Labrenzia sp. VG12: one gene and its partners. The protein of the gene in region 1 interacts with the protein of each later gene in a pairwise test. Links are inferred from orthologs where the notes say so. Each region holds a gene or a part of one and is shown on either strand. Other genes may lie near its edges.

Region 1 (4,294 bases):
CCGCAAAAAGGCGCCGGAACAGATTGGGCAGACGGAAGGCAACAACAAAGGCGTCGGCAACGGGGCCGGCGCCGACGGCTGCGGCCAGCAACACATCCCGGACGAAGCCGAGCAGGCGGCTGAGCAATGTCGCGCCGCCAACGGTTGCAAAGTTGCGCACAAGGCTCATGCGGTCGGGATTCCAAGGTCGATCTGGGTCATCAGGAGGCCTGGCGCTGGACTTTACGCGTGGCAGGGGCGGCGGGATCGAGCTCGACATGGCCTTCGACCGCATCGGACAGGCGTTCCCGGATGATTTCCTGACGGCCGATATTGGCAATTTTCTGGCCGGTCAGGTCGGTCACATAAAAAACGTCGACCACCTTTTCCCCGAAGGTCGAGATATGGGCGGAGCCGATGTTGAGATTGAGCGTCGCAATCGACCGGGTCAGGTCATAGAGCAGTCCCGGCCGGTCGAGACCTGAAATCTCCAGAACCGTGTAGTCGTCGGACAGGGCGTTGTTGACCAGAACTTCGGTCGCGACCTTGAAGGCCTTCATGCGGCCCTTCACGGCGCTTTTCTTGGCGACCGGTTCCGGCAGCTTCTCGTCGCCGCGCAAGGTGGTCTCGATCAGTCGGGCAATCCGGTCACCACGCCGCTGTTCATCCATATCGTCCGGCAGTTCCCGGCCGATGAAAATCGTGTCGAGTGCAAAACCGTCTGTCGTCGTGTCGATCTGCGCGTCGACAATATTGGCGCCGGTCGTGTAGCAGGCGCCGGCAATGATCGAGAGCAGCCGCGGATGGTCCGGTGCCATCAAGGTCAGCTCCGTGACGCCTTCAAAGGCGCGCGGGGTGACCTGGTGAGCCAGGTATTTCTTTTCGGCGTCCGCGGCATGCAGCAATTCGGCATGGGCCAGCAACCGGTCCGGTTCCGTGCGCAGCCAATAGGCCGGGTAATGGCGCTTGAGATAGGCGTTGCGGTCCTTCTGCTTCCAGTGGCCGAGCTTTTGGGCAAGTTCTGCCTTGGCCTTGTCGATTGCCTGGCTGTGGGAGAGCTTGGAATGCCCGCCGGACAGATGCGGTTCGGTGGCATAAAAGAGCGTGCGCAGCAGCTGGCCTTTCCAGCCGTTGAAAACCCCGGGCCCGACCGCCCGGATGTCGGCCACCGTCAGGATCAGAAGCAGTTTCAACCGTTCCAGGGACTGAACCGTGTTGGCGAAATCCGTAATGGTTTTCCGGTCCGTCAGATCGCGTGACTGGGCAATGGTGCTCATGTCCAGGTGGCGTTCGATCAGCCAGGCAACCGTCTCCGTTTCCGCATCGTTCAGCCCGAAACGCGGACACAGCTTGCGGGCAACCCGGGCACCGGCAATCGAGTGGTCTTCCGGCCGGCCCTTGGCAATGTCGTGCAGGAACATGGCGACATAAAGCACCTTGCGGTTCTGCAGCGTCAGGATCAGGTCGGTCGCAAGCGGGTGGTCATCGCCTGAATTGCCCCGCTCGATCTCCGCCAGCACGCCGATCGAGCGGATCAGATGCTCGTCGACCGTGTAGTGGTGATACATGTTGAACTGCATCATCGCCACGACCTTGCCGAACTCCGGCACGAACCGGCCCAGAAGCCCGGTTTCGTTCATCTTGCGCAGCACCTTCTCCGGCGTGTTCCGGGACGTGAGAATCGACAGAAACAGGCGATTGGCTTCCGGATCGGCGCGCAGGTCGGCATCCACCAGCTTCAGCGAGTGACGCATCAGCCGGGTCAGGTTCGGGTGCAGGTTGTAGTCGTTCTTGTCGGCGATCTGGAAGACGCGCAGCAGATTGGTGGGGTCGGTCTCGAACACCGTGTCTGAAACCGCGTTGAGGCGGTTGTTTTCCACCACGAAACCCGACGCGCCCTCAACCGGTTTGGCAGTCGCCGAGAGACGGCCGCTGCGCAGGCGGCGCATCATGCCGCTCAGGCCCTTGCCGCGCGGTTCCTTGACGTGTTCTTCCTCCAGCGCGGCGCAGATGATGCGGGTGAGATCACCGACATCCTTGGCCACGAGAAAGTAGTGTTTCATGAAGCGCTCGACATCCTTCATGCCCGGATGCTGGGTGTAGCCGAGCCGGATCGCGATCTCGCGCTGGACCTCGAAGGACAGGCGCTCTTCCGGCCGCCCGGTCAGGAAATGCAGGTGACAGCGTGCCGCCCAGAGAAAGTCTTCCGATTTCTTGAAGCGGGCATATTCGGACCGCGTCAGAACCCCCTTCTTGACCAGCTCGCCCTGACGTTCGACGCGATAATGATATTTCGCGATCCAGAACAGCGTGTTGAGGTCACGCAGCCCGCCCTTGCCTTCCTTGATGTTCGGCTCGACCAGATAGCGCGACATGCCCTGGCGCTGATGGCGCTCATCCCGCTCCAGAAGTTTGGCGGCAATGAATTCCGAACTGGTGCCTTCCACCACTTCCTTGTCGAAGCGCTGCACCAGTTCCTCATAAAGGGGCTCGTCACCCCAGATGAAGCGGGCCTCGAGGATCGACGTGCGAATGGTCATGTCCGCCCGGGAGAGCCGCAGGCATTCGTCGATGTTGCGGGTAGCATGACCGACCTTGAAGCCCAGATCCCAGAGCATGTAGAGGATATACTCCACGACCTGCTCGCCCCAGGGGGTCTGCTTGTAGGGCAGTACAAACAGAAGATCGATGTCCGACCCCGGCCCCAGAGTGCCACGGCCGTAGCCGCCCACCGCGGCAATGGCCATGCGCTCTGCAGCCGACGGGTTGGTGATCCGGTAGACATGACGCAGGGCGAAATCGTAGATCACGCGGATCAGTTCGTCCTGGACATAGGAAAGGCGTGCGGCGCAAACCAGTCCGCGGCCATCCTCATCCAGCTTTGCCCGAACCTTGTCCCGGGTGGACTTGACCTCTTTTTTCAGCTCCGCAAGGACAGCCGACCGGACTTTCATATCCGACCCGTCGCCGTCATTTGCCGCGGTCAGGGCGGACAAACGTTGTCTCAGGTCATCTGAATCGATCAGTCCGGCGAGGTCTTCCTGGGCGAGTTTCATGCTGGTCAAGAGTTCCGTTCATGGAGCGCAGTCTTGGAGCAAGGTTATATAGGGTTCGCGGTTGAAGGACAGGTAAATCCTTTGCATCCCTGACGGCGGGTTCTGAACTGTCCGCGAAGAATGGCCGTTTCTTTTCGTCATGCCATGGCGCGACCATGGCATCCATGCCGTGCCGTCTCAACAGGTTCAGCTAACGCTACCGGCAAGGCAATGGCATGGATTGCCGGATCAAGCCCGGCAATGACGAACGGAACGGTTGGAGCGTGCTGTTCGCGGTACCAATGGTTGGAAACAGCTGGTATTCAAACATCATCCTTCACGGCCGCCACCCGCAGCTGGTGCAGGAGGGTGGCAAGGGACTCCTCGGACAGGCCGCCGATTTTCAATGCCAGCTGATTGGCCAGTTCCGTTGCCTTGGGATCCATGCCGGCCGTATCGATCACGACGCGCGGATCCGACAGCTCCGCCAGGCGCTGGATTTCCTCTGCCTCGTCCCAGATGACGTTGAAATAGGCGATGATCCGCTGCACCAGGAACCAGGTCGGCTTGCCGCGCTTGCCGTGTTCCAGCGCCGACAGATAGGCACTCGAGACGGACAATGCTGCCGCCATTTCCTTCAGCGACACATTGCGTTTTGCCCTCAGTTCCCGGATTTTTGCGCCAAGCGGTGTCACGGTCCTACCTTCTTTTGCGTATGCGGACATAAAGGGCGCCACCGCCGCCGTGGCTCGGATGGGCCTCCTCATAGCCCAGCACCACGGAACGCATGTCGGGCATCGCCAGCCACTGCGGAACCATTCTGCGCAAAACACCGCGTTCGTCCATATAGGCACGGGTTTCCCCACCACCTTTGCCGGTGATGACCAGCACAATCTGATGGCGCCGCGTCTGGGCACGATACAGAAACGCCCTCAGCCGCTCATGCGCCTGGTGCTGGGTGAGACCGTGGAGATCGATACGGGCATCTATCGCCTTGACGCCGCGCACGACCTTGCGGCGGTAACGGTGCTCCAGCTGATGCAGCGGCAAGGGGGCCTTGGGCGGTCTGGTGGCCGGCGGCGCCTTGATCGCGGTTGCCGTCTTCGGTTTTCCGACGGGCTTTTCGGCTGTTTCCTCGACAGCCTGCGCAAGCTGCTGTTCCAGGTCTTTTGCCCGCTCGGCATCGAGCGGGGTCAGCGTACGGGCCACCTTGCCCCAAAGGTCCCGATCCTCCGGCGATAGCGCCCCCTTTTTCCCCCGCCGCGCCATATCAGTCCGTC
Region 2 (3,820 bases), 330 kb from region 1 along the record:
ACGCCGACCTCGACCTTGTCGAGACCGAGAGCCTCTTCCTCGTCGGAGACCCGGATGCCCACGGAAGCTTTCAGGGCGTACCAGACAACTGCGCTGGTGACCGTCGTGAACAGGCCGATGGAGATGATGCCGATCAGCTGCGACACGTAGGAAGCATCGGAGTTGGTCAGCGGCACGATCAGCGTGCCCCAGATACCTGCCAGCAGGTGGACCGGGATGGCACCGACAACGTCGTCGATCTTGAACTTGTCGAGCATCGGCACGGCGAAGACCACGATGGCGCCACCGACACCGCCGATGAAGACGGAAGCCCAGACGCTCGGCTGCAGCGGCTCGGCCGTGATGGCCACCAGGCCGGCCAGCGCGCCGTTCAGGGCCATGGTCACGTCGACCTTCTTGTAGAGAACCTGGGTCAGCAGGACGGCAACCACCACACCGGCAGCAGCGGCAAGGTTTGTGTTGGCAAAGATGCGCGAGATGTCGGAGACGTCACCGATGGAGCCCATGGCAAGCTGGGACGCACCATTGAAGCCGAACCAGCCGAGCCACAGGATGAAGGTACCCAGCGTTGCCAGCGGCATGGAAGACCCCGGGAACGGATGCACGGAACCGTCTGCACCGTATTTGCCTTTACGCGCACCGAGGATGATCGCACCGGTCAGGGCTGCCCAGCCGCCGACGGAGTGCACCAGCGTGGAACCCGCGAAGTCGGAGAATTCAGCGCCGCCAATGCCGGTGACGAATTCGCCGTTGAGCCAGCCGCCGCCCCATTCCCAGGAACCGGTGATCGGATAGAGAATACCCGTGAGAACCACGGTGAAGATCAGGAACGGCCACAGCTTGATACGCTCGGCCAGGGTACCCGACACGATGGACGCGGTGGTCGCACAGAACACCATCTGGAAGAACCAGTCGGAGGCCGTGGAGTAGCCGGTGTCGAGCGCATCGCCGCCGACAGCGTCGAAGGAATAAGGACCAAAGGACCCCATGAAGCCGCCGTCAACGCCGGAATACATCAGGTTGTAACCGGTGATCCAGAACATCAGACCCGCGATCGAGTAAAGCGAGATGTTCTTCAGGCATTGCATCGACACGTTCTTGGAACGGACAAGTCCGGCTTCCAGCATGGCGAAACCAGCCGCCATCCACATCACCAGGAACCCGCCGATCAGGAACAGCAGCGTGTTGAAGATGTAAGCAACTTCGGGAGAAACGGCCGGAGCGGCCTCGGCATCCTGCGCCAGCACCGGCAGAGCCGAAAGGCTCAGCAGGGCAAGCGACGTCGCGCCCATTGCGACAAGTTTTTTCATGATACGTTTCCTTACCTAAATCAGAGAGCTTCGGCGTCGGCTTCGCCGGTGCGAATGCGCACGACCTGGTCGATCGAGTGGACAAAGATCTTGCCGTCTCCGATCTGGCCGGTCTTGGCGGCACCCGAAATCACTTCGACAACCTTGTCGACGGAGGCAGCGTCCACAGCGACTTCGATCTTCAGCTTCGGCAGGAAGCTGACGGCATATTCGGTGCCGCGGTAGATCTCGGTGTGCCCCTTCTGGCGCCCATAGCCCTTCACTTCCGTCACCGTCAGACCCTGAATGCCGATGCCGGTCAAAGCATCCCGCACTTCGTCGAGCTTGAACGGCTTGATGATGGCCATCACTATTTTCATTGCTCGTTCCATTCCCCTTGCTTGATGCCCCTTCCCGTCGAAGAAGCTGGCCGACCACCCCGGAGTGCGCGCCTGCTTGTGTCCCCCTCTGGAAGGAGCGTCTCAGGTCTTTGGCTTGCCCACGCTTGTGGGTCCGGGCCGGTGTCGGCCTCTACTAATCAAAGACCGTGCCAACTTGGATTTTCGGGAGAATGGATGGCGGAAACCCGCGGTTTTGCACCGCAACAAAACAAAAAAGCAAAGAAATGATGAACCAGCCCTGACCGGATTTCAGGCAGGTTTTCTGCCTATTTTTTGACCTCTCAATATGTCTCTGGTCAAAAAATAGGCAAAATAGAGTCTCTGAACTTGTACGCACAAAAACGAGGCAGCGAGCCTTTGGACAGGCGCATCGCGCCCTCAGGTGGGACCGGGAAACCGCGCGTCAGGCCGAAAAGCCGCCGCTTTCCATATAGGCTTCTTCCTCCGGCGTGGACTGCCTGCCGAGGAAACTGTTGCGATGCGGAAAGCGGCCGAAGCGGCGGATCACATCCATGTGGATCAGCGCATAGTGATAAAGCTCCCTGTCGCCAAGCTGGCGGCACAGATCCACACTCCGCTCCTGATGCGCCATGTTTTCCGAATGTTCGAATGGCAGGTAGAAAAAGCCCCTGACGTCTTTCGGATAGGCCTTGTCGAAGCCTTTCTCGAGCGCCTTTTCAGCAACCTCGACAGCCTTGCCATCCGCCATGAACGCATTCGGCGTCCCTCTATAGACATTGCGCGGCATCTGATCGAGCAGCAGAAGCAGCGCCAACGCCCCGTCAGCGGTGCCAAGCCAGTGGTCAAGCGCGCCGGAGGCGGCAGCCTCTATGGCCTCCAGAAACGTCTTCTTGCAGCGTGCATCAAACTTGTCGTCCTTGGCGAACCATTTCGAAGCGCCTGCCTGCCACCAGAAATCGAGGACATCCAGGGGAGTGATTGCCGTGCCGTTCATGCGAGCTGATCCAATTTCATTGCCAGGAGCTTTGACGTCGTGTGTCATTTGCCCGCTGTCAAGGCGCCGCAGGCAAGTGTCTGCCAATTGGCCTGATGTTCCTGGATCTGGGCGTCCAGGAAACCTTCAGCCCTCAAGTCTTCCATGGCACCCTGAAACGCCGCGACCAGCTCTTGATCCGTGCCCTTGCTGAACACTGCCCAAAGCGGCTTGGCCAGAGCCTCGACAAAAACCACCTGTTTCAGCTGCCTGCCGTCATATCCCTGTTTGCAAGCACTCGCCTCGGCCAGGAACCCGGTCAAGGGCAACAGGTCGATGCGGCCGAGAAAAAGCATCTCGATACCTTGGTGGTAATCCGTTATCGGAACGACATTCGAAGAACCCTCAAATCCGATCTTGTTGAGATAGGCATGCAGATTGCTGCCATCCTGCACCCCGATCTTTATGTCCAGATCGCGCAGCTCCTCAATGCTGTCGACGGCGATCTCCGGCTCGGAAGACAATTGATAGAAGTATTGACCGTAAGGAGAGACTTCGCCGAGCCAGTAAAACTTGTCTTCCCGCTCGGGCGTGCGCGACAGGGAAAAAAACATAACGTTCGGGACCGTTTCAGCGGTCAGCATCGCCCGTTTCCAGGGCAGAAACTCGTAGCCTGAAATCGTGACCGGAACGGTTTGATTGACCCGTTCTGCCGCAGCAAGGAGAAAGGCGGTCACGTAGCCGTCGGGCGCGCCCTCATTGTCCCACTGCAACGGCGCAAAACTCTGGGTGACCAGAGTGATTTCCTCTGGTTCGGCATTCGCCGACGGGTTCAAAAGGCAAAGAACGATGAACGCAGTGCTCACGACGTTCCAAAATCCTGCTCTCATATTTGCCCCTGTTTGCACCGTGCCTCGCGTTGACGCCTTCAAGTCGGGGTCTTTCCAGACCGGCAATGCGTCTGCGAGAAGTCACATGATCGGCCCAGCTGCGCTGACTTGACAACACAACCTAGATTTCAACTCCTAAACTTGTATGAACCACTGTCCATCGGGCTCAATTTGACTATGTTGCGGATAATACGCCCAAATATCAATGGAGACTGATTGGTGTCATCGGCAACGCAGCTTGATCTGAAAGGCCTGAAATGCCCCTTGCCGGTCCTGAAAACCCGCAAGGCACTGACCCGCCTGAAC
Region 3 (3,778 bases), 2.8 Mb from region 1 along the record:
GGAAGGTCGTAGAGGTTCTTGTCCATGGCATCGCCCGGATGGATCTTGTTCTTGATGCCGTCGAGGCCGGCCATCAGGAGAGCGGAGAAGCACAGGTACGGGTTCGCGGTCGGATCCGGGAAGCGCACTTCAACGCGCTTGGCTTTCGGCGACGCGGTGAACGGAATACGGCAGGACGCCGACCGGTTGCGCGAGGAGTAGGCCAGAAGAACCGGAGCCTCGTAGCCCGGCACCAGACGCTTGTAGGAGTTGGTGGACGGGTTGGTGAAGGCGTTGAGGGCCTTGGCGTGCTTCAGGATGCCGCCGATGAAGTAGAGGCAGGTCTCGGAGAGATCAGCATACTGGTTGCCGGCAAAGGTCGGCTCGCCGTTGTTCCAGATCGACAGGTGGCAGTGCATGCCGGTACCGTTGTCGCCGAAAACCGGCTTCGGCATGAAGGTCGAGGTCTTGCCATAGGCATGAGCGACCTGGTGCACGACGTACTTGTAGACCTGCATGTTGTCGGCGCAGCGGGTCAGATGGTCGAATTTCATGCCGAGTTCGTGCTGGGCAGCAGCCACTTCGTGGTGATGCTTTTCGGTCGGAACGCCCATTTCGCCCATGACGGACAGCATTTCGGAACGGATGTCCTGTGCGCTGTCGACCGGCGGGACCGGGAAGTAGCCGCCCTTGGTGCGCGGACGGTGGCCGAGGTTGCCGGTCTCATACTCGGAACCCATGTTGGACGGCAGTTCGGAGCTGTCCAGGACAAAGCCGGTGTTGTACGGGTCGGCGTTGAAGCGGACATCGTCGAACATGAAGAATTCGGCTTCCGGACCGACATAGATGGTGTCGCCGAAACCGCCGGACTTGACGTAGGCCTCTGCCTTTTTGGCAGTCATGCGCGGGTCACGGTTGTAACCTTCGCCGGTGATCGGGTCGACGACGTCGCAGAAGATCGCCATGGTGGACTGGGCAAAGAACGGATCCATGTGTGCGGATTCCGGATCCAGGATCAGCATCATGTCGGACTCGTTGATGGCCTTCCAGCCTGCAATGGACGAGCCGTCGAAGGCAACGCCTTCAGCGAACATGTCTTCGTCGACAAGTGCAACATCCATGGTGACGTGCTGCATTTTGCCCTTCGGATCGGTGAAGCGCAGATCGACGAATTTCACGTCCTTTTCCTGAATCTCCTTCAGGACTTCAGCGGCAGTGGTCATAATGTCCATCCCTTTGATTTTTCGTGTGAACGGTTGGGTTTCGTTCCGGTCCGACAGAGCGTCTCGAAATCTGGCTCTGGAGCTTTCGAACCGGAATTAGGATTACCGGCGGATGCCGGATTGGTGGGTCAGATGGCGTCGATGCCGGACTCGCCTGTCCGGATGCGGACCGCCTCTTCAATATTGGATACAAAGATCTTGCCGTCGCCGATCCGGCCGGTCTGTGCGGCGGAGCGGATGGCTTCGACGGCCTTTTCGACCATGTCGTCGCCCAGGACGATTTCCACTTTCACCTTCGGCAGGAAATCGACCACATATTCTGCGCCGCGATAGAGTTCCGTGTGGCCCTTCTGGCGGCCGAACCCCTTGGCTTCGGTCACCGTGATGCCCTGGAGACCAACCTCCTGCAGCGCCTCTTTGACCTCGTCCAGTTTGAAGGGTTTGATGATCGCCTCGATCTTTTTCATCACCTTGTGTCTCTCTCCACTATGAAGGCCATTTGTCGGCAGGACCTTTTCCAGGTGCAATGGGTCAAAGCGACCCATCGAGCCCAGCAGGGACCGTTGTCCTCTTAAAGCACGATGTGTGCCAACCGTTGGTCGTGATGTTGAAAAAAATGCGAAGCCGGGAAATCCGCCGCAAAAAGTGGCAGAACTCACGGGCCGGTCAATGCATATGGGCGCGCAGACACCTTGGGGTGCATAAAATATAATCAAACAGAACAAAAAATAGGCAGAATTTGTGGTCACTTGCGCATCAGATCTTCCAAACTCGACAAGTTTGACGATCACGGTCACCTTGCAGCTTCGAGCAGGAGAAACCGTCACATGAACTCATCGAAGACCTGGAAACGTGCGGCTTTGCTCACACCGGACGAAATGGCCGAAGCCGACCGGCGCACGATTGCTGCCGGAGTGCCGGGCATTGTGCTCATGGAACGGGCAGGGCAGGCCGTCGCGCGGGTCACCGCAAATCTTGCACCGGACGGGGGCAACATCCTGCTGCTCTGCGGGCCCGGCAACAATGGCGGCGACGGCTTCATTGCCGCCCGGTGCCTGTCAGCGCGTGGTTTTCAGGTGGATGTCCGTCTTGTGAAGCCGGCCAGCGTGCTCAAGGGGGACGCGCTGACAGCTTTTCAACGCATGGGCCTGCCAGATGCTCCAGCGCATCAGGGCGAGGCGCTCACTGACGATCTGTCGCGCGCGCTCTCAAGAGCAGATGTTGTTGTTGATGCTTTGTTTGGTGCCGGGCTCGACAGACCCCTGTCTGGTGCAATTGCGGACTTGATTGCAGCCGTCAATCAAGCCGGAAAACCAGTTGTTGCCGTTGATCTTCCCTCCGGCGTCAACGGCGCGGACGGCGCCGCTCTCGGCACTGCGGTGGCCGCGCGGGAAACCGTTACCTTTTTCAGGCCGAAGCCGGGGCACCTGCTTTATCCCGGGCGTGCGCTCTGCGGCAAGCTGACAGTGGCAGATATCGGCATTCGGGACGAGGTGCTGGACGGGATCCGGCCGGTCGCTTTCGCCAACACGCCAGACCTTTGGCAGGATGCCTTCCCCGTGCCATCGGTCGTGGATCACAAATACACAAAGGGGCATGCCGTGGTGTTTGGCGGGGCGCCTTCGGCGACGGGCGCCGCTCGTCTTGCCGCAGAAGCGGCGCTGAGAGCGGGCGCCGGGCTCGTCACTCTGGCGTCGCCCCCCAATGCGCTGATGGTCAATGCCTGTCACCTGACGGCCGTGATGCTGAAAAAGCTGGCAGGTCCGGAGGCCATTCCCCGCTTTCTTGAGGACAAGCGCCTTAACGCTGCCCTGATCGGTCCGGCTCACGGCGTTGGCGAAAGAACGCGCCATTCGGTCCTGGAGATTTTGAAGACGGACAGAGCGACCGTGCTGGATGCAGACGCCCTTACCAGTTTCGCGGAGGCGCCCGAGATGTTGTTCCGAGAGATCGGGCAGCGCACTAGCCCGGTCATCCTGACACCGCATGAAGGTGAGTTTGTCCGGCTGTTTCCGGATCTTGAAGGCGGCAAACTGCAGCGGGCGCGGGCGGCATCGGCGCGATCCGGCTCTGTGGTTGTTCTTAAAGGACCCGACACCGTTATTGCCGCGCCTGATGGCCGCGCCGCGATCAACCGGAATGCGCCGCCGTGGCTGGCAACGGCGGGATCCGGTGATGTGCTTGCCGGTATTGCCGCCGGGCTGTTGGCCCGGTCCGTGGAAGGGTTTGAGGCTGGCTGTCAGGCAGTCTGGCTGCATGGTGCTGCCGGATGTGAAGCCGGCCCGGGTCTCATCTCGGAAGATCTGCCGGCTGCGCTGAAAGCGCCCATCCGGCGCTTGATGGAGCCGGCCACCAGTGAGCGCTGACGGCCGGTATCCTTTCCCTTTTTACTTGCCGCCGGCCCGGCGGGCGAACTCGTCATTGAAGAAGGACGAGATCTGGCCGTACTTGCCATTGTCGACAATGCGCTGAAGGCCGAGGTTGAAGGCGTCGAGATAGCCGGTCGTGTTGAGCGGATTGTCCTTGTGCGCAAGCAGGTAGATGCGGTGCGGCACCGTGAAGGGGGCCATTTCGAC

What was found. The genes of interacting proteins can lie anywhere in the genome.
Region 2: the proteins of CHH27_RS19990 (region 1) and CHH27_RS18340 interact in binary tests that used the Escherichia coli proteins (3 or more experiments, as listed by UniProt). The link is inferred for Labrenzia sp. VG12 from one-to-one orthologs.
Region 3: the proteins of CHH27_RS19990 (region 1) and CHH27_RS07045 interact in binary tests that used the Escherichia coli proteins (3 or more experiments, as listed by UniProt). The link is inferred for Labrenzia sp. VG12 from one-to-one orthologs.

Annotation. Positions count from the first base shown.
Region 1 is NZ_CP022529.1:4,289,694-4,293,987, reverse strand. The notes cover bases 1-3,363. They hold CHH27_RS19990 ([protein-PII] uridylyltransferase), read right to left. Parts: upstream 3,036-3,363; coding sequence 201-3,035; downstream 1-200. Other genes in these bases: CHH27_RS19985 (helix-turn-helix domain-containing protein), read right to left, coding at 3,338-3,363; murJ (murein biosynthesis integral membrane protein MurJ), read right to left, coding at 1-169. Also shown: more of CHH27_RS19985, read right to left, coding at 3,364-3,709; CHH27_RS19980 (Smr/MutS family protein), read right to left, coding at 3,714-4,283; CHH27_RS19975 (murein transglycosylase A), read right to left, coding at 4,285-4,294.
Region 2 is NZ_CP022529.1:3,959,445-3,963,264, forward strand. The notes cover bases 1-2,888. They hold CHH27_RS18340 (P-II family nitrogen regulator), read right to left. Parts: upstream 1,670-2,888; coding sequence 1,331-1,669; downstream 1-1,330. Other genes in these bases: CHH27_RS18335 (ammonium transporter), read right to left, coding at 1-1,310; CHH27_RS18345 (DUF924 family protein), read right to left, coding at 2,094-2,645; CHH27_RS18350 (ABC transporter substrate-binding protein), read right to left, coding at 2,690-2,888. Outside these bases: more of CHH27_RS18350, read right to left, coding at 2,889-3,490; CHH27_RS18355 (sulfurtransferase TusA family protein), read left to right, coding at 3,734-3,820. UniProt on the Escherichia coli protein: Involved in the regulation of nitrogen metabolism. Regulates the activity of its targets by protein-protein interaction in response to the nitrogen status of the cell.
Region 3 is NZ_CP022529.1:1,536,477-1,540,254, reverse strand. The notes cover bases 1-2,846. They hold CHH27_RS07045 (P-II family nitrogen regulator), read right to left. Parts: upstream 1,670-2,846; coding sequence 1,331-1,669; downstream 1-1,330. Other genes in these bases: CHH27_RS07040 (NAD(P)H-hydrate dehydratase), read left to right, coding at 2,030-2,846; glnA (type I glutamate--ammonia ligase), read right to left, coding at 1-1,202. In the rest of the region: more of CHH27_RS07040, read left to right, coding at 2,847-3,568; CHH27_RS07035 (LysM peptidoglycan-binding domain-containing protein), read right to left, coding at 3,590-3,778. UniProt on the Escherichia coli protein: P-II indirectly controls the transcription of the glutamine synthetase gene (glnA). P-II prevents NR-II-catalyzed conversion of NR-I to NR-I-phosphate, the transcriptional activator of GlnA. When P-II is uridylylated to P-II-UMP, these events are reversed.